Regions from separate parts of the Candidatus Accumulibacter sp. ACC012 genome, predicted to be linked through region 2. Evidence: riboswitches for the same ligand, from Rfam matches in the RefSeq annotation. Region 2 holds a riboswitch; the other holds the start of a gene.
What was found. A riboswitch is a leader RNA that binds a small molecule or an ion and turns the genes downstream of it on or off. The one in region 2 is predicted to bind cobalamin.

Region 1 (3,403 bases), on a different contig from region 2:
ATTGCTCTTGATAAAGTCACGCCTGGTCAACGTCAATTTCATCTCATGCTTCCTCATCGGGATGGGGTTCAAACTGGTGGTAAACCAATGCTGCGGAGAGTACGCCTGGCTGCTGACTGACCGTGGTGAACATGTCGGCTGCAGCGCGATCGCTGTCGGCTTCGATGGTCACGATCAGTTGGCCCTTCTCGGTCGCGGCGTGTACTTCAACACCGCCCAGGAGCAGCAGACCGTCCTGCACCTGTTGTTGAAGTTCGGGGCGGGCATTGACCAGCAAGCTGGAAATATTCATCGGATCGAGGCTCTCCTGTTGGCAAGCTGAGTGCGGGTGTCGCCGAAGCGGCGGAACACAACGTCAAGCAATCTTGCATCTGGCAAATACACTAAGCGTCCGGTGAGGTGTTTTGCTTGATCCAGGTCAAGCGGGAAGGAATTCAGCGTGCAAGCCGGAATGCACACGGCAAGTGCGAGGTGAGAGGTGATGACCGCTAGCGGAAGGGGGGCGCAAAAAAAAGCGCGGGACCAAAGGTTCCGCGCTTTTAAATTTTGTCCCCGCAAGTGCCGTCAGGCCGGCATCCTGAACCTGGGTTCAGATAGGTCACTTTCCTTCCGCATCAGGTATGCCCGACTTGAGGGGCACACACAACAACGGTTTCTATGGTCGGCGACCAATGCCAATTAGCATTGGTTCAAGGAATCTATGACCTTAACAAACACCGCAGGGAACTCTCTCGGAGTCTTCGGAACCTGCTATCAGGGCTTCAGCACGGGGGCTTCAGCGCTGCCTCAAGTTCCGTCTCCATGTGGCAAATTCTACGCCTAAAGGCGTCGATGTCCAGCGCTATTTCTGATTCAATTCTCTGATCTTCCGTGGCTACACTCTGATTTCCGGAGAGGTGCTCGTGGGCAATGTTCAGCGCAGCCATCACCGCGATGCGCTCGGTGTGATTGCTCCTGGTTTTCTCGGCGATGTCGCGCATCTTGCCATCAACATAGGCCGCAGCATTGAGTAGCGCGGCGCGCTCATCCGCTGGGCAGGCGACACGGAACTCCTTGCCAAGGAGGGTGATATCCAGAAAATTGGCTTCGTTGGGCATCGGACAAGAACCTTCAGGCTTTGGCTTCGGGGAGCTGCTGGGCAAGCTGCTCAAGTCGGGCGGAGGCCGCTCCCATGCGCTCGGCGAGGCCTTGTCTGTCCCCTTCGGCGACAGCGAGTTGCTCGCGGAGGTGGTCATTTTCCGCGCGCAGGCTGTGACAGAGGGTCACCACCTGGCCAATCTTGCTCTCGAGCGTGTCTAGTTCATTCAGCATGGCCAGACTATAGATTCAAGAGGCGTCCCCGGTCAAGGTGTGCAGCGCTTCGCGGCTGTGCCTGCTTGCCTGGCAGCGGTGGCTTTCGGTGGCGATGGCGGGCCGCCGGCCGTCTGGCGCGCTATAATCCGCCCTTTCGTCGACTGCGGTTAGCGAAAAACCATCGTGCAAGGTGCCGCAACGCAGATCCTCTGCAGCGGTTAAACGGGAAGCAGGTGCGTGTTCTCAGGAACACCATGCCTGCGCTGCCCCCGCAACGGTAAGCGAGTGCGGGTGTGTCGAAATGCCACTGGGCGCCGGCCTGGGAAGGCGACACACCAAGACTCGCGAGCCCGGATACCGGCCTTCGCACACATTTGACGCAAGTGCCGCGGGGAAGCGGACACGAAACGCTCGGCTGCGCCGCTCGCCTCGTTGTTTGCTCCCTCGTGCATTTGATATTTGTTTGCTCGCCGGCTTGCGGGGACGCGTGCCGGATCCAGGGAGAAACCCATGAGATATCAGAGGGCGCCGCGCGCAGGTTCTGCCGCGGCATTGGCCACGCTTTGCGGCGCGCTATTTCCGGTGGCGGCCAACGCTGCCGATCAGCAGCTTGATCCTATCGTGGTCACCGCCACGCGACAGGCGACGCGCGCCAACGAATTGACCAGCGACGTGTCGGTGATCACCCGCGAAGAAATCAATGCGGCCGGACAATCAACGCTCGAGCAACTGCTGTCGCGGCAAGCCGGCATTCAGTACACGGCCAATGGCGGTCCTGGCACCAACAGCGGCGTGATTATCCGCGGCGCCAGCAGCAATCAGTCGATCGTGCTCATCGACGGCCAGCGCATCGGTTCGGCGACGACCGGCAGTGCGGCGCTGGCGCGCATTCCTCTTGACCAGATCGATCGCATCGAGATCCTGCGCGGCCCGGCTTCGTCGCTGTACGGAGCCGACGCCATTGGTGGCGTCATCCAGATCTTCACTCGCAAAGGCGAGGGTCCGACGCGACTGAATGCGAGTACGGGCTATGGCACTTACGGGACCACTGACACCACGGTCGGCGTCTCCGGTGGGACAGATCTGGTTTCCTACAGTGTTCAGGCGGGTTATCTGGATACTGGCAGTTTCAACGCCATTCACAACAAGTCGGACATCAATTACAACCCCGACGATGATGGCTATCGCAACAGTAACCTGAGTGCGAACTTCTCCGTGCGTCCGGCAGCCGGTCAGGAAATTGGCGTCAACCTGCTCGCCAGCGACGGTAGCAACCAGTACGACTCGAACGACTTCAGTGCCGTCGGCGCCGACAAGAACTACACCAACGATCAGCTGCTGGAGTCCTATTCGATCTACTCGCGCAACCGCTTGAACCAGGTATGGACGAGCACCCTGCGTCTCGGTACCAGCACCGACGCCTCCAAGGGCTATGCCGGTAACATCAGGGAGTACACCATACGCACGGACATGGATCAGGCTTCGTGGCAGAACGATATCGTCCTGCCCATCGGCGAAGCGCTGCTGGCCGTCGAGTACACCAAGCAGAAAGTGTCTGGCAGCACTGACTACACGGTGACCGAACGCACGATTCGCTCGCTGCTCGGTGGCTGGAACGCCAGTATCGAGAAGCACCGCTTGCAGTTCAACCTGCGCCGTGACGACAACTCCCAGTTCGGCGATGAAACGACGGGTTCCGCTTCCTACGGCTACCAGTTCACTCCGGACTGGCGCGCGCACTTATCGTATGGGACGGCATTTCGCGCGCCGACTTTCAACGAACTGTATTTTCCCCCGAGCGCTTTCTTCTCCGGCGGTAACCCCGATCTGCAGCCGGAACAGGCGAAGAACACCGAGGTGGGTGCGAACTGGGAGCGCGGCAATCATCGTGCGTCGCTGGTCCTGTACAACAATGTTGTCACCGACCTGATCGAGTTCCGGCCACCGACCTATGCGCCGGTCAACGTCAGCAAAGCCTTGCTGCGTGGTGCAACACTGACCTACGACGGACGCTTCTCGGAATGGGGGGCGGGCGCTGCCGTCGATTTCCTCGATCCGAAAAACGAGGAAGACGGGCCGAACAAGGGCAATCGACTGGCCCGCCGCTCCA
Region 2 (3,403 bases):
GGCGCGTTGGCGGCGAGCGCTGCGAGGTGCAGTTCGGGATAACCACCCGGCAGGTAGAGCACTTCGGCCTCTGGCAGCGAGCCATCGAGCAGCGGCGAAAAGAAGCTCAGCTCGGCACCGAGTTCGCGTAGCAGATTGAGATTGGCGCGGTACAGGAAGGCGAAAGCGCCGTCCCGTGCCACCGCGACGCGCACGCCGGCCAGCGGTCGCGGCTGCGCGCCAAGCGCTGTCGGCGACACGGCTGAGACAGCGAAGCTGACGGCCGCTGGCAGGCGCCTGGGCAGCGCCTGCAACGCGGCCGCCGCGCGGGCTATGCGCGCGTCGAGATCGGCGACTTCGGCCGCCTGTACCAGACCGAGGTGACGCTCGGGCAGGGCGATTTCGGCGTCGCGCGGCAGCCAGCCAAAGCAGGCCAGCCCCGACGGCAGACTCTCGGCGAGCATCTCGTAGTGGCGCTCGCCGGCGACGCGGTTGGCAAATACGCCGGCGAAAGGCAGGCCCGGTCGGTAGGTAGCCAGGCCATGTGCCAGGGCACCAAAGGTCTGGGCCATGGCGCTGCCGTCGATCACCACCACGATCGGAATGCCGAACAGAGCCGCCAGATCGGCACTCGAGCGGTCGCCGTCGAAGAGTCCCATGACGCCTTCTATGAGGATCAGGTCGGCTTCGGCCGCCGCCGCGTGCAGGAGTTGCCGACAGTGCTCCTCACCGCCCATCCACAGGTCGAGCTGATAGACCGGCGCAGCAGAGGCGCGCTCGAGGATCATCGGATCGAGAAAATCGGGGCCGGTCTTGAAAACGCGCACGCGCCGCCCTTGCCCACGATGGTGCGCTGCGAGAGCCGCGGTCACCGTCGTCTTGCCCTGGCCGGAAGCAGGCGCGGCAATGAACAGCGCCGGGCACGCCGGCATAGCGCTCACAGATCGACCCCTTTCTGCGCCCGTACGCCAGCGCGAAAGGCGTGCTTGACGTCGCGCAGCTCGCTGACCGTGTCGGCTGCGGCGCACAGTTCGTCCGGCGCGCCGCGGCCGGTAATCACCACGTGCTGCAGCGCCGGGCGGGCGGCCAGATCGGCGAGCACGAGCGGCAAATCCAGCCAGCCGTTCTTCAGCGCATAGGTCAGTTCATCGAGGACGATCAGCCCCAGCGACGGATCGCCGAGCATCTCGGCAACCACGGCCCAGGCGCGGCGCGCGGTTTCCCGATCGCGGGCCAGGTTCTGCGTCTCCCAGGTGAAGCCTTCGCCAAGCACATGCCAGGTGACCCCTGGCTGAGCACGGAAGAAGGCCTCCTCGCCGGTGTCCGAGCGCCCCTTGATAAACTGCGCGACACCGACCCGCAGGCCGTGTCCGAGGGCACGGGCGACCATGCCGAAAGCCGAACTCGACTTGCCCTTGCCGTTACCGGTGAGCACCAGCAGCAAGCCCTGGTCGCGATCGGCACGGGCGATGGCGGTATCAACCACGGCCTTTTTGCGCTGCATGCGCGCACGGTGCGACTCCTCGCGATCGGTCGCGCTCATGCTTGCCGCCTGGCCAGCAATCGATTGCTGGCAGCCAAACGGCCGCCGAAAACGCTGTCGGGTGTTTTGCGGTGGTGACGAAGCGTGTCGCCGCACGGGTACGAGCACGCAAGCAGCGCACCCGCCCGGGTCGATGGGAATAATGCCGGCACCTAGTTCTCCTCTGCGCACACCCGCGCGCAAGCCGAACGAACGAAACAACGGCAAAAGGAGGAAGTGCAACCGGAAACAGGGGTCAGAGCGACCAGAGTACCGAGACATCGCCCTCCGCAATGCCGATCCGCATGCCTCAGGCAGGTCTCCGGGCTCACGAGCGGGAAAATCCCTGGATCTGCGCCTTCCCATGCTGTTGCACAGTGGCGTGTTGCAGTTCCTTGCTCTCGTTTACCGTTGCGGGGGCAGCGCCGGAATACTCTCGGCCTGTGGAACAGGCTCGAAACACCGGCTTCCCATTTCATCCCTCGGGCGATAGCCCTCGGGAAACCTGAAGCAAGTAGTCCTTCTACTCCGCCTGGGAGAACATTGTCAAGGCAGTTCGCGCTAGCTACCCGCGCTCAGTTGGACGGAAAGCGGTCGATAAGACGGGGCGGTAAATCAGCAGCAGGTCGGCCTTCACGTGGCATTCACGCTAGCCGCTCAGGTCATGGTGGCGGTCAACGGTGTCCGGTAGCTTGAGTGGATGCGGTTAAGCGAGTTCGCGCAAGCGATCTCGCCGTCGGGGGGAGCCTAGTGGCGGGGGGCTGCCGCAGGCAGTCCCCAAAGAGCGAGCAGACGCTGAACACCTTGATGCCTTCTGAGTCACTCACGCACCCACCGTGAGCAAGCCAAGAACCCGTCATCGCAGCACAGCCTGCGATGACGCCATGTCCGTCAGCCCACTTTCACCGCCCTACGTAGCCTCTGCTCCTGTTTCTCGACTTGCTGCAGTAGCTCAACACCGTGCGCGTGGCAACGCTCGATAACGTCATCAACCACCGAACGAACCTGCCGCTCGATGCCTTCCCGCCCCAACACGCTCTTGGTCGCCAGGTCGTTGAAGTCGGTAAAGCCTTTCGGCTCTGCGACTTGCTCGCCAGGCGCGAAGATCGGTAGCAGGGCCTTGCCACCAACCGCCTTGGCCGCTTCCTCGGCCTTGCTGCGGCCGGGGTTTATTCCCTGCGTGGCTTCGAGGTGCCGATCGTCGTCGCCGGCGATCAGGATGGGCTTGTCCGGGAACTTCGCATGCAAGGCCTTGGCGACGGGTAGCAGGTTGCCCGAGTCAAAGGCGGCGACGGTCGCGAAACCCAGCGTCTGCTGCAAGCTGCTGGCCGTCGCGTAGCCTTCGCCAATGACCAGGGCAGGGGCCTTGGCCAGGGCGTCCAGGCCGCCGACTGCATGGAAGCAGCCTTCCTTGCGGCTGTCCTTGGCGAAGCGCTTGGTGCCGTCCTCCTGGATGTACTGCATCGTCCATTGCTTGCCGTCGGTATCGGTGGCCGGGATGTAGGTTTCCCGGCCTTCCTTGTCCGTGAAAACGCCTGCCTGCGGCTCGATTCCCTTGGTTTGCATGTACGTGGTCGGTGTGGTGACCGGCAGCAGGTGCGCCATCTGCTTGGCCACCCGCTGCGCCGCCTGCTCTTGCAGCCGCTCCTGCTCGGCAGTGCGCGCTTGCAGCTTTTCAGCCGCTTCAGCCTGTAGCCTGGCTTTCTGCTCGGGGTCGAGCGCGTAGCCCTTCGACTTCCACTTCATGTCGACGCCGGTCTTGTTGTTCTTCAGATAGCCGGCCGGGTGGCCAACATAGAAGCCGGACCCGGCTTTCTCGCTGAGCTTCTCGCCTTCGACGCTGATGCGATGTTTCTTGCCGTCCATCATCGGATGCTCGCCGCTCACGACACAGCCGATCGA

Region 1: another riboswitch for cobalamin. It lies ahead of QZ648_RS03935 (TonB-dependent receptor); the one in region 2 lies ahead of cobO (cob(I)yrinic acid a,c-diamide adenosyltransferase).

What each region holds. Positions count from the first base shown of each region.
Region 1 is NZ_CAJQUC010000003.1:98,462-101,864, forward strand. It holds gene napA (nitrate reductase catalytic subunit NapA) at 1-36, opposite strand, end outside; gene QZ648_RS03920 (chaperone NapD) at 44-292, opposite strand; gene zapA (cell division protein ZapA) at 762-1,097, opposite strand; gene QZ648_RS03930 (hypothetical protein) at 1,111-1,311, opposite strand; cobalamin riboswitch at 1,465-1,674, shown strand; gene QZ648_RS03935 (TonB-dependent receptor) at 1,804-3,403, shown strand, end outside.
Region 2 is NZ_CAJQUC010000013.1:74,627-78,029, reverse strand. It holds partial or broken gene QZ648_RS14140 (cobyrinate a,c-diamide synthase) at 1-911, opposite strand, end outside; gene cobO (cob(I)yrinic acid a,c-diamide adenosyltransferase) at 917-1,522, opposite strand; cobalamin riboswitch at 1,797-2,025, opposite strand; partial or broken gene QZ648_RS14130 (zincin-like metallopeptidase domain-containing protein) at 2,393-3,403, opposite strand, start outside.